2 linked regions of the Cellvibrio sp. PSBB006 genome follow. The protein of the gene in region 1 binds, or shares a complex with, the protein of each later gene. Links are inferred from orthologs where the notes say so. Each region holds a gene or a part of one and is shown in the gene's direction. Other genes may lie near its edges.

Evidence for each region.
Region 2: the proteins of CBR65_RS12825 (region 1) and CBR65_RS02645 are in contact, whole or in part, in a solved structure (PDB 2NS1), measured with the Escherichia coli proteins. The link is inferred for Cellvibrio sp. PSBB006 from one-to-one orthologs.

The regions. Positions count from the first base shown.
Region 1 is NZ_CP021382.1:3,080,984-3,097,486, reverse strand. Bases 13,767-16,503 are described here. They hold CBR65_RS12825 (P-II family nitrogen regulator), read left to right. Parts: upstream 13,767-14,834; coding sequence 14,835-15,173; downstream 15,174-16,503. Other genes in these bases: CBR65_RS12820 (ammonium transporter), read left to right, coding at 15,205-16,470; CBR65_RS12830 (accessory factor UbiK family protein), read right to left, coding at 14,114-14,356; CBR65_RS12835 (YifB family Mg chelatase-like AAA ATPase), read right to left, coding at 13,767-14,031. In the rest of the region: CBR65_RS12845 (amino acid adenylation domain-containing protein), read right to left, coding at 24-11,285; CBR65_RS12840 (LysR family transcriptional regulator), read left to right, coding at 11,572-12,477; more of CBR65_RS12835, read right to left, coding at 12,511-13,766. UniProt on the Escherichia coli protein: Involved in the regulation of nitrogen metabolism. Regulates the activity of its targets by protein-protein interaction in response to the nitrogen status of the cell.
Region 2 is NZ_CP021382.1:563,147-577,571, forward strand. The notes cover bases 5,967-8,889. They hold CBR65_RS02645 (ammonium transporter), read left to right. Parts: upstream 5,967-6,732; coding sequence 6,733-8,046; downstream 8,047-8,889. Other genes in these bases: CBR65_RS02640 (DUF3488 and transglutaminase-like domain-containing protein), read left to right, coding at 5,967-6,329; CBR65_RS02650 (RNA methyltransferase), read right to left, coding at 8,121-8,888. Outside these bases: purF (amidophosphoribosyltransferase), read left to right, coding at 1-1,134; CBR65_RS02625 (O-succinylhomoserine sulfhydrylase), read left to right, coding at 1,158-2,351; CBR65_RS02630 (MoxR family ATPase), read left to right, coding at 2,380-3,303; CBR65_RS02635 (DUF58 domain-containing protein), read left to right, coding at 3,332-4,330; more of CBR65_RS02640, read left to right, coding at 4,323-5,966; CBR65_RS02655 (CBS domain-containing protein), read right to left, coding at 9,007-9,420; CBR65_RS02660 (pyridoxine 5'-phosphate synthase), read right to left, coding at 9,499-10,263; CBR65_RS02665 (peptidylprolyl isomerase), read right to left, coding at 10,260-10,901; CBR65_RS02670 (TIGR04211 family SH3 domain-containing protein), read right to left, coding at 10,938-11,639; CBR65_RS02675 (YciI family protein), read right to left, coding at 11,681-11,980; CBR65_RS02680 (VC0807 family protein), read right to left, coding at 12,020-12,844; CBR65_RS02685 (PHP domain-containing protein), read left to right, coding at 12,927-13,763; CBR65_RS02690 (L-threonylcarbamoyladenylate synthase), read left to right, coding at 13,819-14,425. UniProt on the Escherichia coli protein: Involved in the uptake of ammonium/ammonia (NH(4)(+)/NH(3)). Transport is electrogenic. Following sequestration of NH(4)(+) at the periplasmic face, NH(4)(+) is deprotonated and neutral NH(3) is transported into the cytoplasm.

The DNA.
Region 1 (16,503 bases):
ATTTATGTATATATGCGCATAAATCACGCACGTTCCAGATGTTGCTTGGTTCTTTTCCAGGCGCTATTACTTAATATTCTTTTGCAAACAATACCGGATGCTTCAATTACCACTTCTCCTCGCTCATTGCAGATGACCGCATCGCACTTCAATATTTGTTCATTGAGCAGAATCCGTTTAATGACACAATAAGAGCGATTGGCTGGTGGCTGGTGAATGACAACTTCGTCGACGCTAAAAGGAATATACACAGTGCTGGGATCATGCAGGAACGCAAACTTGGCGCTCACAATAGCCGCATCAAGCCAGACGGGATGCAGGAAGTAATTAACGGTATTTTCGCGTAACTCATGGCTTAGGTTGATCATAGAGAGAGCCTGGCTTTCTCCCACTAGTATCTTCTCCACGGTGGTTAACGAGCCTTGATAATCAACTCCCTGGGTACGAAGTAATTCGTAGATATCATTTTTCGTATGAGCGGCGGTTAAGTCTTGAGCAAGTGAAAGCAAGTCGACTTTTGATGTCTCTCTGTCAACAAAACAAATACTCCCAGTAGACGATTTTTCAATTCCGGTACGGTCACATATCTGATGTTGACTTTCGAAACTTATGTTGCTGGGGTTGCTGTGATTCAGGCGAATAAAAACACGCGCGTATTCTTCGTTAGTCAAGGATAGTGGTGAATAAAAAACGATGCGCCGTACGCAGTTAGCATGTTTCAATTCGGTGCGGGACCGCACTGCTTCCAGAGCCATGCTCGCGTAGGTCACGCCTAACAACACCTCGTCATCAAAAACTTTATGTTCTGTAAGATAAGGCTCTCCTTGACGAAAATCCTGATGCCACTCAGGCAGTTCATAACGTGTTGCTGACGCCTTTTGAGCATCTAATACGTCTGTTTTTCTGACAGGAGTTGGCTTGCGAACATCCACCCAATGGCGCGTGCGACTGAAGGGATAGCCGGGTAAGTCGATACGATTTAATTTCTCATGGGTGTAGAGTTGACGCCAATCAATAACCTCTCCTTTTATCCACCAGCCTTTCAAACTATCGAGATCGCGGTTTCGGAGTGCTTGATCAATCTCGGCGTCGGAAATATGTGTGTCGGAGTGTTGTATGACGTTATAGGTTACCGCTGTGCACTGACCTGTCTCGGCAAAGATGTTAAGTGCATTTGCCAAGCTGTCTTTGTTGTCAACGATAATTGCCAGGCGATGATCCAAAGCATCCCGTCCAACTTGTAGGGTATAGGCAATATCCGCGAGGCTGGCTGTGTGTTGGGTTATCGAATGACTCAATGATTTGGCATAAGTGCGAATATTCTGTTCAGTCTTTGCAGACAACAGAATAAGCACGGGAGTGGTTTCTCCTGAATCTTCATTGGTCAGGGAAAGGTCGGAGCCAGGTGAATATTCTTCAAGAATAACGTGAGCATTCACACCTCCAGCACCGAAAGCATTGACTCCTGCTCGGCGTGGTAAGGCGTATCCATTGATATCCGTTAATGCTTCCCAATTTTGGCGAGTATACAGTAGATAAAACGCCGACTTTTTTAAGTCAAGATAAGGGTTGACGTTATTTAGATGCAGCAAGCCGGGCAATTTCTTAAATTTAAGGCTAAGCAAAACTTTTATCACGCTGGCGATGCCGGATGCAGACTCCAGGTGGCCGATATTGGTTTTAACCGTACCAATCGCACAAGCTGGGCTGAGTACATTTGAATCCTGCACATCGAATTCGTTAAACGCTTTCTTTAGTGCACTGATTTCAATCGGGTCGCCCAACTTTGTCCCTGTACCATGCGCTTCAATGTAGGAAACCGTAGCCGGATGTACGCCAGAACGTGAATAAGCTTCCTTGATTAATTGATACTGGGCTTTTAAGTTAGGTGCAGTTAATGAGGCGGCGTGGCCGCCATGATTGGTATAACTGCCCTTGATTACGGCTAGAATATTATCTTTGTCTGCTTTCGCTTTTGATAGGGGTTTTAACACGATCGCTGCCCCCCCTTCACCGCGCACAAAGCCGTCGGCGCTTTCATCAAACGACTTACATCGGCCAGCGGCGCTTAACATATTTGCTTGTTCAAACACCGAACTTAAGCGGGGGCTCATCATAATACTGATGCCGCCAACAATCGCTTGGGAACAAATACCCGCCTTTAAATCCTGGGCGGCGCGATGAATGGCAACTAATGAGCTGGAGCACAAAGTATCAATAGGCTCGCTGGGGCCAGAAAAGTCAAACAAGTAAGATACACGGTTGACAAGAAACGCGTGGTTATTGCCAAAGCTCATCCCCGGCGAAAGCTCAATGCCATTATTATGCAGGTAATCAGCATAATCCCGATTGGATAAGCCCACATAAAGACCCGTTCTGGTACCAGAGAAATCAGAGACCTTGTAGCCAGCATTTTCAATGGCATGCCAGACTAATTGAATGAACAACCGTTGCTGAGGGTCCAGTAATGCAGCTTCGCTGGCGTCAATACCGAAAAAATCTGCATCGAATTTATCTATCTCCTTAATGAAAGAGCCCCAACGGGATTGAGTTTTACCATTTTGCTCGGATGCTTTGCCAAAGTAATCTTGCCAGGACCAACGATCTTCAGGTACTTCACGAATGAAATCCTGGCCTTCCCAAAGTTTTAACCAGAAATCATCCAGATCTTCGCTTTCCGGCATAAGGGCCTGCATGCCGATAATCGCAATGTCATCATCTACATCGTTGTTCTGTTTGAGTGGCGTATCAGTCGTTTCTGGTACAACTGCTTGTACTGCGTTTAGGGATATAGCTGGTTGTGTGACAACGGCTTTAACTATGTCGGACGGACCTGTGGTTAGCGGGTTGCCTAGCGCCGTCAGGATTTCCACCTTGAACTCGCTCAGTAGATATTCAGCAAACTCCGAAAGTGTGTTGTACTCGAAGAGTACCACCGGAGTAATATCTGTTTTATATTTGCTGTTTATTTCCGAAATAAACTCGGTGTTAGAGATGGAATCAAATCCGTAGTGGTTCAGATGAGTCTTATCTGAAATGTTATGAGCAGATACCTTGGTTATCGAAGACGCCAGCTCCTTTAAGTCGTGTAGCAGAAGCTCACGCACTTTTTCCAAACTGAGCGTTTGGCCGCCGGTTTGCGAGTTATCTACTGGTTCCGGGGATGTAGCATTATTTGCAGTTATATATTTAACGTCGTTTGAAATAGTCTGTATTTTGTTACCGAAATAACGCTGAAGAGTTTCTGCGTATTCTGTAACAAGATGCTTGGCGACTTCGCGCAATGTGCTGTGCTCGAAGAATATAATCGGTGTAATATCCGTGCCAAAGTGGTTGTTAATTGCTGTTGCCAGCTCCGTATTCGCAATAGAATCAAAACCTAACTCGGAGAGTACAGAGTCCGCATTGATCCGACCATGCTCCAGTTTGAGGATAGTTATTGCCAGATTTAGAAGTGTTGATTCCACTTGCGTCTGTTGACCAATTTGAGAAAAGACTTTTGAATCATTTTTTGTAAGTAGGCTTGATGTTTGCGATTTTACCGCAGCGGCTGCAAGCCCGGATCGTTTTCTCACAGCATTGAGTAGCTGAGATGCATCTCCCCGTACAATCACCTGAGGACCACTCAGATTTGCCAGACTGAAATCCAATAGTGCGAGGCCTTCGATTGATGTTATAGGTTCAACGCCGGTAGAATCACGGAAATATTTCACGGCAGACTCTGTTGCAGACATGCCTCCGTCCAACCACAAAGGCCAACTTAAACTAATTGCTCGCCCTTGGCGTTGGCCATCGGCTACCAAACTGTTTCGCCACTCACAAAATTCCTCAATTACCGCATTGGCATAACCATAATCTGTCTGACCCATATTTCCCATGGTGGCGGAAATGGATGAAAATCCGTAGAAGAATGCTAAAGGGAAGTGGCGGGTAGCTTCATCCAGAACATAAATACCCTTCACTTTAGGCGCGATGACAGGCTCAATGTCCTCCATCGATTTTTTTGTGATTAATTTATCAGCAAGAGCACCTGCGCAATGAATAACACCGGTGATTTTGCCTAAATCCATCTCTATCTGTTCAACGCATTTCTTTAAGTCCCCTGCATTTGTGATATCGCAGGTGTAATACTGATAATCGATATCCGTCCACTCTGTGCGAAGCGCTTTGCTTAGAGATTGACGACCTATCAGGGCGAGTTTTATGCCGTATTGCCTATGCAGATGTTTTACTAACTGCCGACCGATACCTCCGGTGGCACCGGTAATCAGGCAGAGAGTATCTTCGGTGGCCAGACTTTGGGGTGAGGCAGATAAATCGACTGGAGTAACGTGATATTCCGGTAGCATGCGTTGAGTTTCTCTGTAGCGGACCTCCACAGAATCAGGGGCATAGCTAACTTCATCCAGCAGCCGTTGTGCTTCGTTATTAAGATCCGCTTCCAAAGCAATGACAGAGGCTTTAATCTTACTGGTTTCCTGGTGTAGCGATCTGATTAGACCACTGATGCCAGCATAAAGTGGGGTTAGATTATCTTTCGCGGAATAGGCGAATAAAATGCGTGATTTTTCCCTACGCAATAATGTTACGGCTTGAGAGCATACTGCGTAAAAAGGTTTGATTACCGATGCAATTACGGCGTCCAGATCTCCTTTTTCGTGGTCATCTATCAGATAACTCCAAGCAAAAATAATATGGTCTGGTAAGCTATTCTGTTTTTTCAGTTGTGCAAACAGGGCAGCAATGCTGTGTTCGTCCTGTGGATTTGCTGTATAGAAATTATCACCAAGGTATTGATACTTTTCGCGGGGTATAACAATAGTCAGATTTTCCGGCGCTGTTACATGATGCGTAAAATCTACGGTTGACGAAAAAACCAGAACGCGGTTTTGCTGTCTATCGTTGATTTTTGGTGTAGATGTAATCCAGTTCTTATGTATTTGGTTAAAGTAATTTTTTGGATCTTCGCCAGATTGATTGTCCGCTTTACGATCAACGTTTAGTGTTTTAAGACAGTATTCCTTTATTTCAACCAAGCAGTTGCCATGAATATCCATTATTCGAATATCGAATTTGCGTATCCCTCGTAACGCAGATTGTGCATCGCTGGTTAATTCTGCATGAACAAAACATTCCTTGGTTAGGGCACCGTATACTGTTAAAGATTTCATGGAGAAGGGTAAGTAAGTGCTATTGGAATCCTGATCAGGATTGGCCAGTATGCCGATCACTGTCTGAATGCCGCCTTCTAATAAGCTTGGATGCAAAATAAACTGCGCATAATCCGCGTTAAATTTTTCTGGTAGGTGAATTTCTGCTAGGGACTCACGAGAATTAAACGCTACGCTTCTAATGGGCTTATAGCCATCTTTGTAGTTAAATTTCAGCTGGCTAAATAGTTCATAAATAATGGTATGACTTATTTCGTTGTTACACCGCGCTTTAATCGCAGCGATATCTATGCGTGCATGGAGAGGTATAGAATTGGATGAGACCTCAATCATTCCTCGCGCATGTATTTGTTGTTGTTGGCCGCGAGAGCGGATTACATACTCTTTCGTAGGCCATGTTCCCTCAAGCGTGATCTCCAGGGTCTTTTGCTGTTGGTCAACTACCAGTGCCTGGAACCACACGTTACCTTTTAGCGTAACGACCTTTCCTTGCTGCTGTTCCCGGGCTAATTGATCGCCAGCGGCACGGGCGAATTCGAGATAACCGACGGCTGGAAAAATTACCACGTCACCCACCAGGTGGTCGCCAATCAAAGGATTGCTGATATCCAGATGTTTAACAAACGTTCCCGGTTCAGACGCTTCATCGAGCAGAGGGTGGGGTGTACCTGTTAAACGCGACAGATTTGTATATGCAGTTGGTGAGTTAGGTAACCAATAATCTATTTCATTGAACGGATAGAGTGGTAATCTTGATTTGGCAATGGGTTTCTCTGCCTCGTAGGCTTTCTGCCAGTTGATGGCAACACCAGCCAACCATAGTCTTCCCAAACTTGAAAACGCGCGTTTTTGTAGTAGAGGGTGAGTGATGTCCTCTGCACTAATATCTTTAAAAACGGAAAAATAGTATTCCTGGGCCGATTTTACATTACTGACGAGATGGCGACCTTCAGTAGCCTCATCATGAATAAAGGTTTGTAATTGTTGGCAAGCATCGTTAATTGTGCTGGATTCAATCAGCAAACGTTCATCAAAAGACGAACGACCTATTTGACTGGTGTAACAGCAACTTTGCCAACACAGCGTTTCCCCATGGGTTCGGAAAAAGCGAAGATATGCTTCAGCTAACTGACGTAATTGAATTTTTGATTTTGCAGATAACAAAAGTACATTAGTACTATTGCCGATCGTCAGTGCTGAGTGTTGCGTGGTGTATTCTTCCACAATGACATGAGCATTGACACCGCCAAAGCCGAACGAGCTAACACCGGCACGGCGTGGTGTAGCATGACCATTAATCTCGCCAGTTACCCAAGGTTCGGCTTTGGCAGTAAAATAAAATTGGCTATCACCGATGTCGATATGTTTATTCTGGTTTATAAACATCGGCATGCCCGGAAGCGTCTGGTGTTTTAATGCAAGTAAAACTTTGGCGAGGCCTGCCTGTCCGGCAACAGCCTCAAGGTGTCCGATATTAGATTTGACAGAACCAATTCCGCAGGGTTGTATGTCCAGTTGGCTATGTTTTCCTAGCTGCTCGAACGCACGCTTAATTCCCTCGATCTCAATAGGATCACCCAAGGGTGTCCCTGAACCATGTGCTTCGATATAGCTGAGCGAATGCACATCAATAGCGGCGTCTTTTACTGCTTTGACAATGAGCTCGCATTGCGCTTCACCGCTCGGTGCGCTCAGTGAATTTGTACGGCCTCCATGATTTTCAGCGGAGCCGAGAATAACGCCATAGATGGCATCGCCGTCGCTCTCAGCTTGATCAAGCGGCTTTATTATCATTGCCGCAATACCTTCACTGCGCACGTATCCATTAGCGCGATCATCAAACGACATGCAATGACCATCTTTACTGAGCATGCCATTTTTGCTGAATGAATGATGTATGTAAGGACTAGCAATGACGTTGACGCCGCCGACGATAGCGGAATCGCATTCGCCGCTATGAATGGCACGAATAGCGCGGTGCATGGCCACTAAAGAGCTTGAGCATGCTGTGTCGATAACTGCACTGGGGCCGCGTAAATTAAATTGGTAGGACACCCGGTTGGCTATCACGCAGTTAATGTTGCCTGAGATGGTATATCCATCTGGTTCAACTGCATGCTTTTGCACCAGATCCCAGTAGTCGGACGTGACCACGCCGACAAATACTCCCATGTTCGCACCACTAACAGTTTCCAGGCTTAACCCAGCATCTTCCAATGCATGATAAGACGTCTGTAGAAAGAGTCGTTGTTGCGGGTCCATCAATTCTGCTTCGCGAGGGGATATATTAAAGAAAGCTGCGTCGAAGCCGCGAATGTTGGGAATAAAACCACCCAGTTTGTAAGGGTTGTCATCACCTGTACCAAATTCAGTGGTGCGCCAGTCCCAACGAGAAGAGGGTATTTCCGTAATGCAATCCACACCATCAATCAGGTTATGCCAAAAATCCTCGGCATTTTTTGCTTCTGGCATTTGCAATGCCATCCCTACGATGGCCAATGGTTGCTTTTTTCCTAACGTATGTTGAGAGCGGCCACTTTTATCGCTAGTCAGCACTGGCTTGTCAATTTGCGAATTGGTGGGTGTGTCTAACTGGGCCTGATAAAAATCCGATAATGGCTCCAAATGCTTTGTCGCTACTAAATAACGACATATTTTATCCACGCTCACATGGCTGTAAAAAATAGCTGGACTGAGCTTTATGGAAAATTTGTTCTTTATTTTGGCGCTGAGTTGCGTGAAGCGTAATGAGTTGAAGCCATACTGGCCGAAGGGTAGGGTTGGATCAACGGAACTAATATTTAGTAAATCCTTGACAATAGTCACGATGTCGTTACGTAAAAGATGAGCTATTTTTCCTTTTTCTTCTTCATTTATTCCCTCATCCCGAGTAACTGATGATTCCTTGGCGGACTCCGTTCTATCGGTTCTCAAACCGTCTTCCGACATACCTAAGCTGGCGAGTGACGCGGTCAATATTTTTCGATCTACCTTGCCATTCAGTGTTAACGGAAATGCCGTAACGGTGTGGAAATGGCCGGGTATCATATACTCTGGAAGAAGTGATGCTAGATGTTGTTTTATATACGCTTCTGTAATTTTTGTAGCCGTATTTGCATATAAAATAAATGCATGCAAAGTGCTGGACTGCTCACTGGTTTGAATAGTTACGACTGCTTTTTCTATCCCATCTAACGACTCGATAGACGTTTCTATCTCGCCCAGCTCAATACGATAACCGTTGAGCTTTATTTGATTGTCTATTCGCCCTAGGCACGAGAGGTCACCTGAATGCAGAAAGCAGGCAGCATCTCCTGTACGATATAAACGGCTTGTAGGATCGTTTGAAAATGGATTGGGTATAAATTTTTCTTGTGTCAGTTCATCACGTTGCCAATAACCGCGCGCTAAGCCGTCTCCACCGATATACAATTCGCCTTTTTCTCCGGTGGAGACCGGATTTAAGTAATCGTCCAATACATAAAAAGTAGTATTGGCGATCGGTTTCCCAACCGTTATTTGGGTAGCATCGATAATTCTTTTAACTGACGACCAAATAGTCGTTTCGGTAGGCCCATACATATTCCATAGCTCATCACACAGAGGAATTAAATGGTTGGCCAACTCTTTTCTTAACGGTTCTCCACCGCATAAAGCTTTTAGAGGGAGTTTCTCGGTCCACCCTGCCGCAAGTAGCATCTCCCAGGTAGTGGGTGTTGCTTGTAATACGTTAATTTTTCTTTCTTGTAATTTATCCAAAAGTGCAAAGCCATCTTTGGCGTCATGCGCTGAACAGATCTCAACAGTTCCACCTTTAATTAAGGGTAGGTAAAGTTCTAAACCGGCAATATCGAAGCAAACGGTTGTCACTGATAACAAATAGTCTTCGGCAGTAAAACCGGGTGCCTCTGCCATTGACACCAAAAAGTTCGTAAGCCCTTGATGAGTAACTTCTACACCCTTGGGTTTTCCTGTGGAGCCCGATGTGTAGATGATATAAGCACTGTCTGCGGTGGAGGGAAAAGCTAGCGAGTTGAGAGAAGATATCTCCTCGGGTTTTAATTGATCAATGTATAAGGAATGAAAATTATGGCGATTAAGATTGTTATGAATTGTGGACTGCGTTAATAATACCTTTAGTCCGCTATCATCAATCATATGTTGCAGGCGGTCATCTGGGTAAATAGGATCAAGTGGAACGTAGATCGCGCTGGTACGCATGGTTGCCAGAAGAGCTGCGACCATATCAAAAGAGCGTTCCAGTAGAACACCAACCCGGTCGCCTGGTGTGATCTGCTGGCTTAACAGCTGAGCTGCAATTTGATCCGCGCGTTGCAGCAACTGAAGATAGTTGTATTCGTGTCCGTCGCTTACTAAAGCCACTTTTTGGGGGGTAGCTTTAGCCTGTTCATAGAACATTTCTACCGTGCTTTTGAGTGGGTAGCTTCTGTTCTGCTGATTTACTTCTTCTAATAATTTTATTTCATCATTACGTAAAAGGTTGATGCGTGAAAGCGGAGCGCGGCAAAGGTGGGTATCCTGGGTGAGTTGGGAAATGAAGAGGTTCAGCTTTTTCTCAAAATTGTATATCAGTTCATGCTCGGCTTCTTCGCCAGCGAACAAGTGCCATTTGCCAGAGGATTTATCCAATAGCAGGGTTATACCATGAGTGGCAACGACTGGATCATATGTCAGGAAATCTTCCTCGGTATTGAGAATAACGAGTGATATTTCAAACTTGTAGCGATTTTCATCCATGCGTTCCGATAAGAGTGAGGTATAGCGAGCAAAGATATCGATAGGGCAGTGCTTATGTTTGATTAACGTATTTAGTTGATCCATAAGCTGGGGCTTGAATATATCGAAGCTTGCGTCGGGAGTCAGGCTCCATACCAAAGGAAGCTGCTTCAAGTAGTACTGATGATCGTCTGTATGGGGAGCTTCCACACCAATCACATAAGTTTCGGCTTTTCGCGCCCGGCTTAAGAAGCCGCACACTAATACAATTATGTCTTGGTTGCTGGATATCCTGGAGTCCAGTAGCGATGAAGGTGCACTCCACTCATGATGATGGCATGCAGGTCGCATGGTTATTTTTTTGAAATTATTGTTTGTATCAAATGCGTTAAAAATGCTTACCCAGTAGGGTTCATTGCGAGCGCTCTGTAAGTAATTATCCTGTTGAAGTTGGGATGTTTTATGATCGAGTAAGTTATAGAAAGTGTTTGGTTGGATGACATCTTGTGGGTCAACCTGCTTTCCGTTCAGATGTTTTAACCTGACCAGAATAACATCCTGAGTTCCGGTAGTTACGCGTAATTCTCCTTGCTCGGTAAGGTAAATGATACCGGCGTTACCGCGAGATTTTTCTTTTGCTATGGCTACCTCATCAACACAAAAAAACCTTTCACCGCAGTAAAATTTTGCTGTGGCCAGAGGATTGTCATAGTTTCCGAAGTCTAGTCCGTTGATAAAAGCTTGAACCGACTCGGCACTGTGCTGCCACGGAATCATGCTGAGATTTTCTGGTCGTTGATACTTCGAAAAATAGGTTCTTTTGCTCAGGTCTTGCGTTACTAACTCAAGTTCATCTTTGGCCAAGCCATGGATAAGGTCATTAAAACTTTCAATGGCAGCCTCATAGCATTTCAAGTTCAGCGAAAAAGCTGTGTCACCTAATTCAGCATCAACCAAGCGTTGCACCAAAATGCGGCCTTCATCAACAACGGGCAGCATTTCATGCCAGGTAACACCATGAGTACGTTCTTGATTTATCAATGACCAGGATGTTGCATGGATGCCTGCATAAGCTGGTAAAAGCGCATCGTGATAATTTATAGAGAGTTTTTTTGCCATATCCAACACGTCTTTGGGAATTATCTCCAAATGCACTATGCTGAATAAGTAGTCAAAATTTACCGAGGAAAGATAGGACCTGTATATCTCCTTTTGTGGAGCTATAGTCGGAATGTTATTAGACTCCGCCCATTTCTTTGCGGATAGATCCGCGCTGATTATGACATTTACGTGGTGACCGTTATCGATTAATTGCTGAGCACATTGAACTAATAAGCTGCCATCACCGATAAGCGCACAATTAAAGCACCCAGACATGTATATCCATTCCTTAAATAAAGTCCGATAGATCGAATCTTCATAAAATAAAGATCTTTGATTTGGTCAACAGGCTAACTTCAAAAAAGCGGTAAGTAGCAAGGCAAGTATGTATAAAATTTTTTATATGTGTAAAACGACGCAGATGGTACATCTTGATATCTCGATGTAAAACCTACAAAATTGCAATACTAAATTGCATTTTTAAACTAGAATCACCTCCCTTCATCACACAAAGAGCGATTAGGCTCATTTTTATATCTATATATACAAGGACGCGACCCACATGTGGAGTTACGATGATCTTGTTATTTTTCTGCGTGTTATGCAGGAAGGAAATTTCGCAAACACGGCCAAAAAATTGGATGTTCCTGCCAGTACAATCAGCCGTCGAATAACAAAGTTAGAGTGCGCATTAAAAACCAAGTTAATCAGGCGAAATACACGAAAGTTTCAAGTAACTGACACCGGGTTGACATTGTTCAATCAATGTATGCCCTTAATTGAATCACTGGAACGAAATTTAAATGCCACTACTGCTTCATTGGATCTGATTGGTGGCAAGCTGACAATTACCGCGCCAACTTTTTTGGCGCAAGAATTGTTGTCGGAGTGCATAATTGAATTTCAGCTTGCGCATCCAGAAGTAGAACTCAATGTCTACACGGATAATCGGATGCGCGACCTGGTTACAGAGGAGGTGGATTTGGCGATCCGTATAGGCCCGCTGGAGGATTCCAATCTAATTGCCCAGCGCCTTTGGGATATTCACATTGGGGTTTATGCAAGTCGGGCGTATCTGGATTCTCATCCGCCGATAGAAACACCTTCCGACCTCTATGGGCACGCTGCATTATTTTTTCGATCTAAAAATGAGCAATGGATTTTTCAGGACAGAAAAACGGAAGATATAAAATCCATCAAGCTTGAATCCCAATTGCATATAAATGATATACGAACGGTAGTGAAGGCAGTGCAAGCTGGAATAGGGGTCGCATGTCTTCCCCAATTCGCCGTCGATAAATGTGTTGCAACGTCGGCACAGGGCTCTCCAGTGGTTTCCCTCCTGGAGAATTACACGGTGCTGCCTGAGCGAAGTCTGTATGTGGTGTATCAGGATGGAAAATATCTTTCGAAGAACGCAAGAATATTTATTGAATATTTGCGAAAAAAATTTAGTGAATTGCCATAGGCTGTAAATCTATTCATTTATTGATTCGGGGTATCAAATGGTCGATAAATTCTCCCGATCCAGTGTGCGGTAACTCAAGGCTTCAGTAATTTGTGTTGTACCGGGTTGCTGCAAGCCTTCCATATCCGCCAGCGTGCGTGCCACTTTTAACACCCGGTGATATGCGCGAGTTGAAAGGCCGAGCTTATCAATGGCCTGTTCCAGCAATAACTTGTCGTTATTGTTCAACACACAAAAGCGCTCCAGTTCCGGTGCGTTGAGCTGGTGATTGTATTTTCCCTGCCGGTCGAGTTGTCGGGTTCTGGTTTGTTCAACCCGCTCGCGTACACGTGTGCTGTTATCGCCGGTTGATGGTGCGTGTAGTTCGCCTTGCTTGAGTGCCCTGACGGGAACATGCATGTCGATGCGATCAAGCAAAGGGCCGGAAATTTTATCGCGGTACCGGCGGACTTGATCCGGTGTGCAGCGACATCGATCGGAATCACTGCCGTGATAACCGCACGGGCAGGGGTTCATGGCGGCAACCAATTGAAAGTGTGCGGGATAAGTGACCTGCGCTCTTGCGCGGGAGATGCGCACTTCACCGCTTTCCAGGGGTTCGCGCAATACTTCCAGGACCTGGCGTTGAAATTCCGGCAACTCATCCAGAAACAGGACGCCGCGATGGGCCAGAGAAATTTCACCGGGCCGCGGGTTGGGACCGCCGCCTACCAGAGCAATCGCTGACGCAGTATGGTGCGGCGCGCGAAACGGCCGTTTTCGCCAAGCGTGGGTGCCCGTCTGTGATGTGACGGAAGGTGCGGCGGAATAAACTGCCGCAACATCCAGCATCTCCCGTTCATCCAGTGCCGGCAATATCCCCGGCAGACGACTGGCCAGCATGGTTTTCCCGGTGCCCGGTGGACCGTAAAGCAGCAAATTGTGTCCACCGCTGGCAGCTATCTCCAACGCGCGTTTTGCCTGCGCTTGTCCTTTTACATCGCTCAAATCCAGATAATCATCGTTATCGGCGGCTACCGCTGCCTCGGCTTGAAATAAAAATTCCCGCTGATGCAGGTGCGCGCAGACCTGAAGCAGGTTATCACTGCCGTAAACGCGAGTTGTGTTACTGAGTGCGGCTTCAGTTGCATTATGTGTGGGCAGGATCAGGCGACGTTGGACATCCCCGCTGGCGAGGGCGGCAGGTAAAGCAGCATTAATCGGGCGCAGTTCGCCAGAGAGTGCCAATTCACCGAGAAATTCATACTCTGCCAGACTTTCTTTGGGGATTTGCCCGGAGGCGGCGAGAATACCAAGGGCGATCGCCAGGTCGTAGCGGCCACCTTCTTTTGGCAAATCTGCAGGCGCCAGGTTGACGGTAATGCGGCGTGCGGGAAATTCGAGATGGCTGTTCAGGATGGCACTGCGCACCCGGTCTTTGCTTTCCTTGACCGCCGTTTCCGGTAACCCGACGATGGAAAGGCTTGGCAGGCCATTGGATAGATGAACTTCTACAGTGACCAGCGGGGCGCTGACACCGAGCTTTGCGCGTGAATAAACAATAGCCAGTGACATAGGCATTCCTTGCGATGTCGAACAAAAGAGCTGTGCACTATAAACAAACCGGCTAGCGAATGAAATGGCTCAGCTCGGCGCACTATGGTTTGTCGCTTGCCCTGGCTTCGAGGCTTGCCAGAGTTTCCTCCAACTGTTCCAGCTTCTCGCGTGTACGTGCCAGGACAGCTTGTTGTGCATCGAACTCCTCTCGTGTGACCAGATCCAGCCGACTCAGGGCCGATTGGAGGGCAAGGTGGAGTTCGCGTTTGGGTAAGAGTGCGGAAATCTGGGGCAGATTTTTCTGTAACTCCTGTAACAGGCGCTGGGCGAAGTCGGTAATCATCATCAAGCCTCGGTTGCTACTCAAAGTTGTGCAGTCTACTCCGTGTTTTCCTCTCTGTCTTAGGCGAGTCGAGGTCATAACAGCGGATTAACACGCCTGAATTTTCCTACTGCCCGAAATCGGTGCGCAGTGATATTGCGAAAGCACAAAAACGGTGCGAGCAAAATCGCAATTCCTTCATTATTCCTGTCGTCTGGCACGTATATATCCTCATCTAATTGAAATACAAGGTTTTTTTTGTATTGGCCTGCTCTATGCAAAGTTCCATTTGAAGACACAGTTAATGGTATTGGCTGTTGCCTTTACCACAACACCTCGCGTTGCGGTGTAAATCGACGCCAGACGGAGACACCAGAAGGGCAATAAACACAGTATCTGTGTTTGGTACGGCACTGATCGCCGCTGTCGATTGGCAACCGGGTCATGTATTTCCGGTGTTTCCCGCACGTCAGTGTGGGATTTTTTTAGGAGCAGATCGATGAAACTGGTAACAGCGATTATCAAACCGTTCAAGCTCGATGTGGTGCGCGAAGCGCTGTCCGACATCGGCGTGCACGGTATGACGGTAACCGAAGTAAAAGGTTTTGGTCGGCAAAAAGGGCATTCAGAACTCTATCGCGGCGCAGAATACGTGGTCGATTTCCTGCCCAAGACCAAGATTGAGATTGCCGTTTCCGAAACGGAGCTGGACTCGGTGGTGGAAGCAATCACCAAAGCCGCGAACAGCAGCAAAATCGGCGACGGCAAAATCTTTGTATCAACCCTGGAGCAGGTCGTGCGCATACGTACCGGCGAAACAGGCGAACAAGCACTTTAAATTTAACAACTTTAAGATCGGGGAATGAGCAATGGAAGAGAATATTTATCATCTTCAGTACGCCATGGACACCTTTTACTTCCTGGTGTGCGGCGCACTGGTTATGTGGATGGCCGCTGGCTTCGCTATGTTGGAATCAGGCTTGGTACGCGCCAAGAACACCACTGAAATTTTGACTAAAAACGTCGCGCTGTATGCGATAGCGTGCATCATGTACATGGTGTGTGGTTACGCGATCATGTACGGTGGCGATGTCTTCCTGACCGGTATTCAGGAGGTTGATGTAACTGCCAAGCTTGGCGAGTTCGCCGAGCGAGAGGGCGGTTTCACCGGTGGCGCGATCTACTCTTCCGCATCTGACTTCTTCTTTCAGGTGGTCTTCGTAGCTACCGCCATGTCAATCGTATCTGGTGCAGTAGCTGAGCGCATGAAGCTCTGGGCATTCCTGCTGTTCGCTGTGGTCATGACCGGCTTCATCTATCCGATGGAAGGCTCCTGGACCTGGGGTGCGGAAGGCAAATTCGGCTTGAACCTCGATGACCAGTTTGGCTTCAAGGACTTCGCGGGCTCGGGAATCGTTCACCTCGCTGGCGCCACGGCGGCATTGGCAGGTGTAATCCTTTTGGGAGCTCGAAAAGGCAAATACGGCCCCAACGGCGAAGTGCACGCGATCACCGGTGCTAACCTGCCCCTGGCTACCTTGGGAACTTTCATCCTGTGGATGGGCTGGTTCGGCTTCAATGGTGGCTCCGTATTGAAACTTGGCGATATCGGAAATGCCAACGCTGTGGCGATGGTGTTCCTGAATACCAACGCAGCAGCTGCCGGCGGTCTGGTTGGTGCTTTGATGGTTGCTCGTATCCTGTTTGGCAAAGCAGATTTAACCATGGCCCTGAATGGTGCTTTGGCTGGCCTTGTTGCTATCACTGCGAGCCCTGACTCGCCCAGCGCTATGGCTGCAACCATAATCGGAATCGTTGCGGGCATCATTGTTGTCTTCTCGATCATCGGGTTGGACAAGCTGAAGATCGACGACCCGGTAGGTGCCATTTCGGTGCATGGCGTAGTTGGTCTGTTCGGATTGCTCGTTGTACCCTTCACCTCTGAAGGCACCACCTTCCTGGGTCAACTTATCGGTGCTGCGGTTATCTTTGCATGGGTATTTATTGCCAGCTTCGTTGTCTGGTTCATCATCAAGCTGGTTATCGGTATCCGTGTATCCGAAGAAGAAGAGTTCGAAGGTGTGGATATCGCTGAGTGTGGTATGGAAGCCTATCCTGAGTTTACGCACAAGTAAGACTCTCTGGCCCATCGCCCGGTAAATATCGGG
Region 2 (14,425 bases), 2.5 Mb from region 1 along the record:
GTGTTTGCACACGAACTGCAATTGCAAGGAAAATTAACGCCCACCGCTGATGATATTTTTGCCGCTGTGTCTGGCGTACACCGTCGCGTCAGTGGCGGCTACGCAATAGTTTCCTTGATTGCGCGTTATGGTCTGGTCGCTTTCCGCGATCCCTTTGGAATCCGCCCTCTCGTATACGGCAAGCGTGAAACAGAAGAGGGCACAGAATATATGGTGGCTTCGGAAAGCGTCGCACTTAACGTATTGGGCTTTGAGTTGATGGATGATGTTGCTCCGGGTGAGGCCATCTATATCACTGAGGACGGGCAACTGCATCGTCGCCAATGCGGAGAAAACCCCAGTTTAAATCCCTGTATTTTTGAGCATGTTTATTTTGCTCGACCCGATTCCATCATTGATGGTATTTCGGTCTATAAGGCCCGCTTGCGTCAGGGTGAAAAACTGGCGGAGAAAATACTGCGCGAGCGTCCCGATCACGACATTGATGTTGTGATCCCGATTCCTGACAGCAGCCGCGTGGCGGGCCAGGCATTGGCGCAAAAACTGGGTGTAAAATTCCGCGAAGGCCTGGTGAAGAACCGTTACATCGGCCGCACATTCATTATGCCGGGCCAACAGCAGCGTAAAAAATCTGTGCGTCAGAAATTGAATCCTATTGACCTCGAATTTAAAGGAAAAAATGTGTTGCTGGTGGATGACTCCATCGTGCGCGGTACAACCTGTCAGCAAATTATTCAAATGTCGCGCGACGCTGGTGCCAAGAAAGTTTATTTTGCTTCCGCTTCACCAGCGGTCATCTATCCGAATGTGTATGGCATCGACATGCCTACGGCTTCCGAATTGATTGCACACGGTCGCACCCATGAAGAGGTGTGTCGCGAAATCGGGGCTGACTGGTTGATTTACCAGGATCTGGAAGATTTGATTGCCGCGTCTTCGGAAGGTAACAGCCGTGTCACCAATTTTGATTGCTCAGTGTTTACCGGCGAGTACATTACCGGAAAGGTTACGCAGGAATATCTCGATATGTTGGCGGCAGTACGCAATGACAATGCCAAAACCAAAACCGGTAAAAAAACTTTCAAGCCGGAAGATACTGTCATCGGTTTGCACAATGGTGTAGCCAATAGTTAGCAAAGATCAGCGGGAATATACCAATGGATGAGTTTGACAATTATCTGGATCATGCAGCGCTGGATACCTTGGCAGTCCGCGCCGGTCAGGTGCGCACTCAAGAAGGCGAACACAGCGAAGCCTTGTTTCTCACATCAAGTTACGTTTTCGGTAGCGCAAGTGAAGCTGCTCAACGTTTTTCCGGCGAGCAGCCCGGCAATGTGTATTCACGCTACACCAATCCGACGGTAAGAAACTTTGAACAGCGTATTGCTGCACTGGAAGGAGCGGAAGCTGCTGTAGGTACATCGTCAGGTATGGCGGCAATTTTGAGCACCTGTATTGCGTTGCTGCAATCCGGCGATCACATTGTCTGTTCTCGCAGTGTATTCGGTACGACAACGGTATTGCTAAGTAAATATTTGCAAAAATTCGGTGTCACGACCACTTTCGTAAATCCTGTTGACTACACTGCATGGCAAGCTGCTTTCACCCCCAAAACCAAATTGGTTTTTGTTGAAACGCCGTCTAATCCATTGTGTGATGTGATCGATATCCAGCGTCTTGCTGATATAACCCATCAGCATGATGCGTTACTGGTCGTGGATAATTGTTTTTGTACGCCGGCGTTGCAGCGCCCGCTGGAATTCGGAGCAGATTTAATCGTTCATTCCGCCACCAAATATATTGATGGCCAGGGGCGGTGTCTCGGCGGTGTAGTGGCAGGCCCAAAAAAATGGGTTGATGAGGTGCTCGGTTTTATTCGCAGTGCCGGGCCGACCATGAGCCCATTCAATGCCTGGGTATTTCTTAAGGGCTTGGAAACCTTGCGCTTGCGGATGGAAGCACATTCGCGCAATGCATTGGCACTGGCGCAATGGTTGGATGCGCAGCCGCAGGTTGAAAAAGTTTTTTATGCGGGACTGCCTTCACACAATGGCTACGAACTTGCCACCAAGCAGCAGTCTGCTTACGGTGGTGTGCTATCGTTTCGAGTGAAAGGTGATCGCGAAGCAGCGTGGAAGGTCATTGATGCAACACGCATTATGTCATTGACGGCCAACCTGGGTGATACCAAAACGACGATAGTGCATCCGGCCACCACAACCCATGGGCGCTTGAGTCCCGAGCAAAAAGCGGAAGCAGGTATCACGGAAAATTTAATCCGTGTTGCCGTTGGCCTCGAAGATATTGCTGATTTACAGGCGGATCTCGCGCGAGGGTTGGCTTCCTTGTAATGATCAACAATAAAGGCACCCAGGACTTATGCGGGATTTTATAGAAGTTATTGTTTCTGAAGTTGGTCGCGTATTGCTTGGCAAGGAAGATAAAATCAAACTCGCCTTAACCTGTTTGTTGTCCGACGGCCATTTATTGATTGAAGACCTGCCGGGGATGGGTAAGACCAGTCTGTCCCAGGCTCTTGCCAAAGTCCTCGGCCTTTCCCACCAACGTATTCAATTCACCAGTGATATGTTGCCCGCCGATATTCTCGGTGTTTCTGTTTTTGATCCCAAAGAAGGCCAATTTACTTTTCATCCTGGTCCAGTATTTACCCAGGTATTGCTGGCCGATGAGATTAATCGTACGACGCCAAAAACTCAAAGCGCGCTGCTGGAAGCGATGGAAGAAGGGCAGGTGACTATCGAAGGGGAAACCCGTGTCTTGCCCAAACCTTTCTTTGTTATTGCTACCCAAAACCCGCAATCCCAAATGGGCACTTATCCTTTGCCGGAGTCGCAATTGGATCGTTTCCTCATGCGTATCAGTTTGGGGTATCCGGATGCGACGGCGGAAAAACAATTATTTCTGGGCGGCGATCCGCGACAACATTTAAAAGATTTAAAAGTATGTATCACTCCGGCGCAGTTGCAGGACATCAAGCAAGCCACGCAGAAAATTAAAACCTCGGATAACCTGCTTGATTATCTTCAGCGCCTGATTCATTACACTCGTGTATCCGCGGATTTTTCTTACGGACTTTCACCGCGTGGCGCCATGGCATTGTTGCGCGCGGCGAAAACCTGGGCATTTATGCATGGTCGTGCTTATGTGATTCCCGAAGATATTCAGGCGCTGCTGCCGGCGGTGGTTACGCATCGCATTGCGCCGGCGTCTTCTGCTCGGGATCAGGGAGAACACACATTGGTTATCAAATTGCTCAATACCATTGATGTCGTTGCCAGTTAAACTACCGAAACATTTCTGACGAGGCGCCATGGACACCAAGCATTCTTTGGTTAATTCGCTGCGCAACAAGTTTTGGCAATGGGTGGCGCGGCGTGCACCCAAGGCACCTGCTGTAACCCTGCAACACAAATCCATTTATGTCTTTCCTGGCCGCCAAGGCTTGCTGTTTATCTTTGTGTTGGGATTGATGTGGCTATTGGGTACCAACTACGAAAATAATCTTATCCTGGCGGCAGCATTTCTATTGATGAGCATGATGATTGTCTCAGTGGTTCATGCATTTCGTAATTTGGCTGGACTGCGTTTTACGGCTATCGGTAGCCAGCCAGTGTTTGCCGGTGATTACGTGCGTTTTGATGTTTTACTGGAGGCAGCTCCGCGCACCGATCATGAAAACATCCAACTCAGCCTCGACGAGAATGTCTCCATCGCTGTGGATGTTCCCAAGGCTGGAGAGCAGCGGCTAAACCTCTCTGCTAAAACCCACCGGCGTGGCTGGTTTGAACCTGGGCGCTTGTCGGTTAAGAGCCATTATCCCCTGGGGCTGATCCGTGCCTGGTCATGGATTCAACTGGATGCTAAAGCGCTGGTGTATCCTGCGCCTCTGGCTTCTGCCGCACCGCCCATGAAGCCGGCTAATTCGCAACAGGGTGATTATCTGTCCAGAGAAAACAGTGAAGACTTTCAGGGTTTTCAGCGTTATCAGGCGGGCGCGCCTTTAGCTCATGTGGCCTGGAAACAATTTGCGCGCGGCGCCGGCTTACACCTGAAAGATTATGTGGGTTATCAAAATCAACAAGTCTGGTTGGATTGGGATGGTTTGCCGGGGTTGGACACGGAAACCCGTTTGTCGCAACTGTGTTATTGGGCCCTGGAACTGGCAAAGACCCACACCGAATTCGGCCTGCGTTTGCCCGATACGACGATTGAGTTGGGCGTAGGAAGTGCACATCAGGATCGGGTTCTGCGCGCACTGGCGTTGTTCGAAGTTGATGATCCGGATGCGGGAGGTCGAGGCTATGCGTGAAGCTGACCAGATACCGCGCAACAGCCTTGCCTGGTTGTTACTGGCCCAGGCCGTCATCCTCGCACCCCATGTGGTGCATGTTCCCTTGTGGATTTGGGGTGTGTGGTTGTTTGTGGTGTTCTGGCGCTGGCAGATCTTTCGTGGCGCCTGGGGGTTTCCCGGTTGGGCGGTAAAACTGGTGTTGGTGGCCAGCAGCAGTGCAGGTATATATCTTGTCTACCGTGGCAGCTTCGGGGTGCAGACCATGGTCGGGCTGCTGATCGTAGGATTTATTCTGAAGCTTATCGAAATGCGCAAACGCGGTGATTTATTGCTCCTGTGTCACCTGGGCTACTTTGTCATCGCCACCCAGTTTCTGTTCTTTTCCAATGTCTTTGCCGCGCTTTATGGGCTGCTTTCCCTGACGGTACTTTCCGCTACTTTGCTTGCTTCACATCAATCCCTGGACCAACACCGCTTTTGGCGCACATTGCGTTTGACCGGCATGCTGGTTTTGCAGGCAATACCCTTAATGCTGTTGTTGTTTTTAATTGCTCCGCGGGTTGGTCCTTTGTGGGCAGTGCCCGTGAATTCGAGTGCTGCTAAAACCGGCATGAGCGATACCATGTCTCCTGGTGATATCAGCCAGCTCAGCCGCTCGGCTGAATTGGTATTCCGTGCGACCTTTGATGGTGATGTGCCACCCCAGTCCGAGCTGTATTGGCGAGGACTGGTATTCTCCCATTTCGACGGGCGCCGCTGGTCGCAGTCGAACGCTCAGATATCCCGCGCCAACATTAACTGGCAGGAACAGGAGCGGGCTGATTGGCGCGATGAGCTGCGGTATGAGGGGAGAGAGTATCGTTATCAAGTCATTATCGAGCCAACACAGCAACCCTGGTTGCTTTCCTTGACGGCACCTCAGCAATGGGACAGTGAGGCGGGATTAACCCAAGAACTAAACCTGCAACGCAAAAGGCCTATTACCCAACGTATCCAGTATCGCATCACATCGTCTTTGGCTTTCAGCTACCAAGCGGATCAATTGGAGGATTGGCAACGACGGCAAGCGCTGCAATTACCTGGTGGTAGTAACCCGCGTACCCGGGAAATTGCCGAACAATGGCAACGGGAGGCAGGTTCGGCGGAAGCTCTGATTGAGCGGTTACTACAGCATTACAATGCCAGCTTTCGTTATACCCTTCAGCCTCCCATCCTTGGCCAGGAAAGTGTGGATGAGTTTCTTTGGCAGACTCAGAAGGGTTTTTGCGAACACTTTGCCAGTAGTTTTGTATTCTTTATGCGCGCCGCCGGTATACCCGCTCGAGTTGTCGTGGGGTACCAAGGCGGTGAATACAATCCCCTGGAGAATTATTACGCCGTGCGTCAGCGTGAGGCGCATGCCTGGAGCGAGGTATGGTTGCCGGGACGCGGCTGGGTCAGGATTGATCCGACGGCAGCCGTGGCGCCTGAACGCATAGAGCAGGGGGTAGATTTTTCATTAGAGGAAGAAGATATCCAACTACTCGACAATTCCTTCGTGAGCGGGATTTCGCTACTCAATACCCTGCGCTTGCGGTGGGAGGGTTTTAATTATCTCTGGAGCCGCTGGGTTCTGGGATACAACGCTGAAACACAGGGCGCATTCCTTGAGCGCTTGCTCGGTGGTATGGATATCTGGCGCATTGCGTTGTTTGTTTTGGTGGCGGGTGCACTGATCATCGGTGCCATTATGCTGTTTCTGTTGTGGGGGCAGCGCAAGCGGTACCATTATCCAGCAGATCGTTACTATCAACGCTTTTGTAATAAGTTGGCCCGTTCCGGGTTCTCCCGGCAGCCGGGCGAAGCACCGCGAGATTTTGCGCAGCGGGTGTCGCAGCAGCGACCAGATTTATCGACACCTTTGTATACCATCACCGAACTTTACGAATGGGCCAGCTATGCGGGCAATCAAGCTGCATTGGTTGATCTTAAGCGTGCCGTTACACGTTTTGTGGTTCGACCCGGCCTTTCCTCCTGATTCACCATAATGGGCATCAACAGGGCGCATGCACACTTGCTTGCGCATATATTGTGCTTCTTATTATTGATGTGCATTTTTATTGTGCATTCATATGGATAGCTGTCTTATTTTGGTGCGATCCTGGGGCCGTTATTCATCCTCGTATCTTGCAAGTCTTTGAATTTAAATAAATTATTGATTTGGCGTAATTCTTGCTGAGCCGAATTATCTGCACAAAACTGTTGCGGAATTATGAGGTTTGCACCTCGTTTAACCAAAATATCAATCGATAAAACCCATTTGTTGACAACTTGTCAGGTTATTCAACCTTATCGCTATCGTTGGTGATTCAAAGTGGGGCATTTATGGTGATCTTACAGCTCGCTGCTAGCAGATGAGCATACAACTATAAGGAGTGATCATGAAAAACGTCGCCCGTGCGCTTTTCTCTTTCTCAACCCTCGCCGCCATCCTCATGGCTGCTCCCGCCGCCTGGGCTCTGGACGGCGTTGACGGGGCCAACACGGCCTGGATACTCACTGCCACCGCTCTGGTGTTATTCATGACCTTGCCCGGCCTGTCATTGTTTTACGGTGGTCTGGTGCGGGTCAGAAACGTGTTATCTGTATTAATGCAATGTTTTGCCATCGCCTGCTTGATGTCGTTGTTGTGGATGATTGCCGGCTATAGCCTCAGTTTCGGTGATGGCAACGCTTATATCGGTGACTTCAGCAAAGTATTTCTGGCTTCGGTCGGTGAGGATGCCTTGTGGGGCGACATTCCCGAGAGTCTATTCGCCACCTTTCAAATGACCTTTGCCATTATTACGCCGGCATTGATCGTGGGCGCCTTTGCCGAGCGCATGAAGTTTTCTTCCATGTTGCTGTTTTCCGCGCTCTGGTTATTCGCCGTGTATGTACCGGTATGCCATTGGGTGTGGAGCGGTAATGGCTGGCTATTCAATATGGGGCTGCTGGATTTTGCCGGTGGTACGGTGGTGCATATTACTGCTGGTGTCGCCGCCCTGGTGGCAGCGCTGGTTATGGGTAATCGCAGCGGCTTTCCGACGACGCCCATGCCACCGCATAACATGACCATGACCGTCACTGGCGCAGGCATGCTCTGGGTCGGTTGGTTTGGTTTTAACGCGGGCAGTGCACTGGCAGCGAATGGCAATGCCACCATGGCGATGCTGGTCACACATATCTCCGCAGCGGCCGGCTCCCTGGCCTGGATGACCATCGAATGGATCAAATTCCGTAAGCCCAGCGTCCTGGGTATTGTGACCGGCATGGTCGCTGGTTTGGGAACCATCACCCCGGCCTCGGGTTATGTTGGCCCGGGCGGTGCTTTGATTATCGGTTTGTGTGCCGGTGTGGTGTGTTTCTTTATGACGCAATTGATCAAGCGTGTGTGGAAGATCGACGATTCGCTCGATGTGTTTCCAGTCCACGGTGTCGGCGGTGTTCTGGGGACTATCCTGGCTGGCATATTTGCTTCTACCGAACTGGGTGTATTCAGCGGCCAAGGTTTTGCGGAAGGAATTAACAGCATCGGTGAACAATTGGGCGTTCAGTTTATCGGCGTGATCGTCACTTTTGTTTATACCGCTGTGGTCACCTATATTTTGCTGAAGATCACGGGTGTATTGACCGCTGGTTTACGAGTAACCAAAGAAGAAGAGATGGTGGGGCTCGATATCAGCTTGCACGAAGAGGATGGTTATAAGCTTTAATACAGGCGCATAAAAAAACGCCATGGCAGCCGGCGGTTGTCATGGCGTTTTGTTTTCCGGGGATCGCATTCTCATTAGCGAAAAGCAATCAATGCTGCCGTCACGGCAACATTCAGGGATTCCACGCCGTTATTCATCGGAATGCGCACGCGCTGGTTGCAGAGTTTTTCAACCTCTTGCGATACACCTTCAGTCTCATTGCCTAATACATAAATACACGCGCTCTTCGGGTGAAAGTCTTTCAGGGTCTCAGACGCATGGGATGAGAGGCAACAGATATCCACGCCGCGTTGTTGAAAATCCTTGAGCGCACTTGCCAGGCTATTACAACGCAATATCGGCGCACGAAACAAGGTGCCGGCACTGGCTTTGATGACCAGTGGGTCAATCTGCGCACTGCCTTTTTGTGGCAATAAAATGCCATTGATATTTCCCGCGCAGGCTGAGCGGATAATCATGCCCAGATTCTGCGGGTTATTGACGCCGTCCAGTGCCAGTAAGGTGAAAGACGTTGATGGGCTTTCCTTGATAAATGCTTCGTAGGTTTTGTAGCCGCGCAGTTCCAGATCAGCTGCTACGCCCTGATCCTGTTTCGCATTTTTGGATATACGCGATAGCGCTGCGCGCGAGTGATAAACAATCTCAGCGCCTTTTTCCTGCGCTATAGCGATGATGTCATCAAGAATATCTGCCGACTTATTGCTGTCTGCCAAATGCAGACGATAAATGCCTACCGCTGGGTCTTGTAAGGCTTCAAGCACAGGCTTGCGGCCGTATACGGTGAGCAGATTTTCAAAAAAACGTTTTTTGTCGCGGTAGGTTTCGCTATCGGTTTTGTTCATGGAGGCTATAGGGGTGTAAGTGATCGGGATGCGGATTATATCCCGATCAGGGTGTGTGACGTGAAAGATTCAGCAGCGCTTTTGTTCTTGCAGCGATTCTTATTTTAAAACAGGTTAATCAATACCGCACATAGCGCGCTTCATCGTTGTGCATTAACGCGTGCAAAATTAATCGTCGATTGATAAGACCCACCAGTTTGCCATTGACTACCACCGGGTAGTTTTTAGGTTTGTTCAACAACATGGTTTCAGCTATTTCAAGAATTGACGTGTCCGGTGTGACGGTCAGAACATCCTTGCGCATGATGCTGGTGACGGGGGGCGGCTCATCACAGAAAAACGCGCTATTAAGCATCTCCTTTATGCAATCCTGTTCTGACACGAAGCCAACAACTTGCCGGTTTGCATCAATAACCGGCGCGCCGGTGAGGTTGTTGGTGAGCAGGTGATCAACGACTTGTTCTACATTGGCGGAGACGAGAATGGCGTGCGCATTATGCTGCATATAATCTTTGACAAGAATGGATGGCATTGCGTGATCCTCCACTGAGTACTCAGTTAAAAGCTTAGACCACAACCGCGTACATTTCCGCCGTAATTCAAGTCTTTGTTATACGTCCTCACATAATGTTTTGTAGGCACGCACGGCTTTGTCCAATCCCATCGCGATGGCGTCGACAGTTAATGCGTGGCCGATAGACACTTCCAGCAAGTCAGGGACCATTCGAAACATGGGCAGGTTTTGCAGATTCAGGTCATGTCCGGCATTCAGGCCGATACCGATTTTTTGTGCGTGAACAGCGGCATCAAAATAGCGTTTGAAAAGCACGTCGAATTCAGCATCTTGATGCTTGAATGCTTCGGCATAAGGGCCGGTGTACAACTCGATACGGTCTGCACCTATATCCTTGGCCAAACTGATTTGGTCGATGTCCGGGTCCATAAACAGGCTGACACGTACCCCGATGTCCTGCAATTCCCGGATCAAAGGGCGCAATTGCGCGCCGGACCTATGCAAATCAAAACCGTGATCTGAAGTTAATTGATCATTGTTATCGGGTACCAGCGTGCATTGGTGTGGTCGCGTATCACGCACCAATTTAATAAAGCCAGGAAAGCTTCCCATCGATTCCGCGTAAGGATTACCTTCGATATTAAATTCGATGGTGCCTTTGTCGCGTACCAGTTCTGACAACACATAGACATCGCCGGGACGAATGTGTCGTTGGTCCGGGCGCGGGTGAACCGTCAGGCCGTCAGCACCAGCGGCGAGACAGATCTCGGCATGACTCACCAGGTCGGGGTAATTGCCCGGACGAGAGTTACGAATTAAGGCAATCTTATTCAGGTTAACGCTTAATGCTGTGCGGCTCATGAGCGTGGCACCAGCGCGTCACTGACATTGTTGTTTTTCAGTGGGTCTTTCCTTTCCGTTTGACCTGTTGCACTTTGATTGCTTTTGTCCAGGCGCGTAGCGCTGAGGATGCGCACTGCATAATTGGGCGCGTCGGGAAAAGCGCGGAACATCCCGCGTGGCTCAGCCACAATTTTTTCTACAACATCCATGCCTTCCACGACCTTACCGAAAACGGCGTAACCGGGTTTATTTTCTTTGGCATCCAATGAAGGATTGGCTCGCAGGTTAATAAAAAATTGCGAGGTGGCGCTGTCGGGATCGTTAGTGCGGGCCATTGACAGGGTTTTATAGTCGTTCTTTAAACCGTTATTGGATTCATTCTTTATTGGATCGCGGGTGGCTTTCCCCGCAAATTCAAAATTCATACCGCCGCCCTGAACCACAAAACCGGGAATGACGCGATGAAAGATGGTGCCGTCATAAAATTTACTGTCGACGTACGCAAGGAAATTTGCCACGGTGATCGGCGCTTCCTTCGGATAAAGTTCTATCACAATAGTGCCCAGATCGGTTTTTAAAGACACCTGAGGGTTTTGTTGTGCAGCCACCAGTGAAGACACCAGACTTAGCAGCAAAATTGCCATTGTTTTTTGCATAACCTTGTAACTCATTAGTAATCTCCACATCTCACATCAACGCCATTCTGACTGCCGCTTGCGTTTGCCCAGCGCTTGTAACAGGAAAGACAAAATGACCCCACAAATTAACAAGCCCGCACCATATACCCACTGGTTGTAGCGCTCAGCATCGCGCAATTGCTCGTTCTCCGCTTGCAATACATCCACTCGCGTTTGTAACAACTGATTATTTTCGTGGATACGCTGGTTTTCTTGCTCCAGATCCACTGCCGCAGCGGAGGTTTGACGCAGGCTCTCTGTGTTCTCTATTAGCGCTTGATATTCCTGCTGCAAGGTTTCATGTTCGACCTGTAATTGATCGTGTGCTTTTTGGCGTTCCAGAGCTTCTTTCGCCGAGGATGAGGCTTTAGCCAATTGGGCATTGACCCGCTCAAGCTTAATGGCCGCTGTCGGTTCATTAATCAGGTGCTGGGTACGAATCCAACCTTGTACCCCATCGGTTGTCTCCACCAATGCCCAGGCGTCATTGCTCGCGTCCTGTTCTTCGCGAACCAGACGCAAACGTGTTCCGCTGGTCAGCGCCGCCTTTACGACTTCCGTGTTGTTACTCATGCCGGCACGTAGCGGCACATACATCACGTCAGAAATGTAGCGCACATTGGCTTGCGCAAACACATTCAGTGAAACCACCACCGAGATCAGTGAGCAAATCAAAGCCAGGCGCATTGATGGCGGAATAAGCAGGTTTTTTTTCACGGCGATTCAGTTCCTGTTGTCAGCGAGGTGAAGATGATGTGTTATGGCAAAACTTTTTTAAACGGCTTGACGATAACCTTTTGGTAAACCCCGGCTGCTACATAGGGGTCGGCGGCGGCCCAGGCTTCGGCATCCTGTAAGGATGGAAATTCAGCCACAATCAAACTGCCACTAAAGCCGGCATCGCCGGGGTTATCGGAATCGATCAAGGGGTGTGGTCCAGCCAGTACAAGACGCCCGGCATCTTTAAGTGCTTGCAGGCGCGCAAGGTGATCCGGGCGCGCACTTTTGCGTAAAGCCAAACTGTCGGTAACGTCTTCGCTGATGATGGCGTAAAGCATGGTTGTTCCTTACATAAAAAATTAGTTGGCCGAAAAGAGTCAGTTGGCGCTGCCATCGTTGATAATGTCTTCGAGCGTCAGTTGGGTAAGCCGATGAATATTGCGGAACAGGTAATACATTGCTCCCATCATGAAGATGGTGACCGGCAGTGCAATAACTGGAAAGCTGAGCGCTGTCATCTTGCCCAGCTCCGCATTGAAGGCTTCGGTGCCTGGCGCACTGACCACCAACATCTTCGCCAGGATATAGTTCAGTGCGGATGATAAAAAGAACGAACCGGCGACCAGAAAGGAAGCGTTTTTCAAGGTTTTTTCGAAGGCTGCTTCGGTGCCGTTTTGCTTGAGCGCCGCCGCAATCTTGTCGACCTTCAGAACGGTGTCGTTGTAGAGAAAGGTTTTGACGAGAGGATAGGGTGTTTTAATCGAAATCAATGTCACAAGGCCGATCAGGCCGGGGATGGCGGCTTCCTTGATCGCAATATATTGCGGGTCCAGTTGCAGCAGGCTGATGCCGCCGGTAAGCAGCACGCTGATAAAACCCAGCGCTGAGAAAATATTAAATTTGCGATTGATGAAAAAGTCGCGCAAACCGTAAGTAATCGGAAAGGCGAGCGCAACCACCACGGCCCACTGTGTCCCCAAATGCTGTTCGCCGCTGAGTTTCATCAGGATCAAGGTGGGAATCACAATATTCAACAGAATATTGAACAGCAGGTTTTCTTTTTTCGGTTTGCGCGCGTTGGTTTTATCCGGCGAACCCGTGGTATTTGGAGAAGAGTTGTCGGAATTCACGGTATTTTCCACTTTGTTGTCAGAAACGGTTTCAGTCATTGTCATTACCGGTGTCATAATAGGTTGCGTCATAACAAGCTTTGTCCCTTGTTATTGACCTGATCCGCCTCCTGCTTCCATCCCTGTGTACCACTAGACGTGTAAGGAATTCGGTTTGATTTTTGATCTTCACTGTCACAGTAATCAGTCGGACGGTATTTTAAGCCCTGATGCCTTGTTGTCGAGGGCTAAAGCGAAAGGCGTCGACGTACTGGCGTTGACAGATCACGATACCATAGCCGGTTTGGCGAGCGCCCGGCAAGCGGCCAGTCAACAAGGTGTGCAGCTTATCAATGGAATCGAATTTTCCAGCCAGTGGGGCCGGAATGGCGCGCATATTGTGGGACTGGGTGTAGATACTGCAAGTTCCTCATTACGAGATGCCATTACCGCTCAACAGGATGCCCGTACCCAACGCGCGCTGGCGATTGCAGAACGCCTGCAAAAAGCCGGCTTTTCCGATGCGCTGGAGGGCGCGCAAACCTTGGCTGGTGATGCGTTGGTGGGGCGCCCTCATTTTGCCCAATGGTTAGTGAATATCGGTGCTGTAGCTAATATGAATGCGGCATTCAAGAAATATCTCGGTGCCGGAAAGCCTGCCGATGTGAAATATCAGTGGCCTGTGATGTCCACTGTTATTGAATGGATTCACGCTGCGGCAGGGGTTGCGGTGTTAGCGCACCCCTGCAAATATGATCTGACGCGAACCAAGATGTGCGCGCTGATCGGTGACTTTGCCGCTGCTGGGGGCGATGCGTTGGAAGTTATCAGCGGTCAACAGGCTGCCGGCGTCGCAGAGGATCTAGCGCGTATCGCTGAAGCGAATCAACTTTATGCATCTTGCGGCAGTGATTTTCATATGCCCGACCAACCCTGGCAGGAATTGGGCAATTTCGGTGTATTACCCACGCGTTGCCGCCCGGTATGGCAGCTGTTGGGATTTCAAGCGTAAGCTGCGTCAAGCAGCCGGCAAACACAATAGACAAGAAGAAATGTAAGGAGTAACTGTGGCGCAGTTTTTTCAGATTCACCCTGATAACCCGCAAGCCCGCCTGATCACTCAGGCGGTAGATATTATCCGTAAAGGTGGGTTGGTTGCCTATCCGACGGATTCTGCCTACGCGGTGGGCTGCCACATTGGCGACAAGATGGCGCTGGATCGCATCCGTGCTATGCGTCAACTCGATAAACATCACAACTTCACCCTGATGTGCCGCGACCTTTCAGAGCTGGCGACTTATGCCCGTGTTGATAATCGGGTTTTTCGGTTATTGAAAAACCATACGCCCGGACCTTATACCTTCATTCTGGAGGGCACCGCCGAAGTGCCACGTCGTTTGATGCACCCTAAACGCAAAACCATCGGATTGCGTGTTCCCGACAACAAGATTGCGCTGGCCTTGATGGAAGAGCTGGGCGAACCTCTGATGACCAGCAGCCTGCTCCTGCCCGGGGATGAATTTCCCCTGAGCGACCCTTACGACATTCGCGATACGCTGGAGCATCACGTTGAACTGGTTATTGATGGCGGCTATTGCGGCATAGAGCCCACCACCGTCATCGACCTGACCGGGGATACACCGGAACTGATTCGCCAGGGTAAAGGTGATTTCT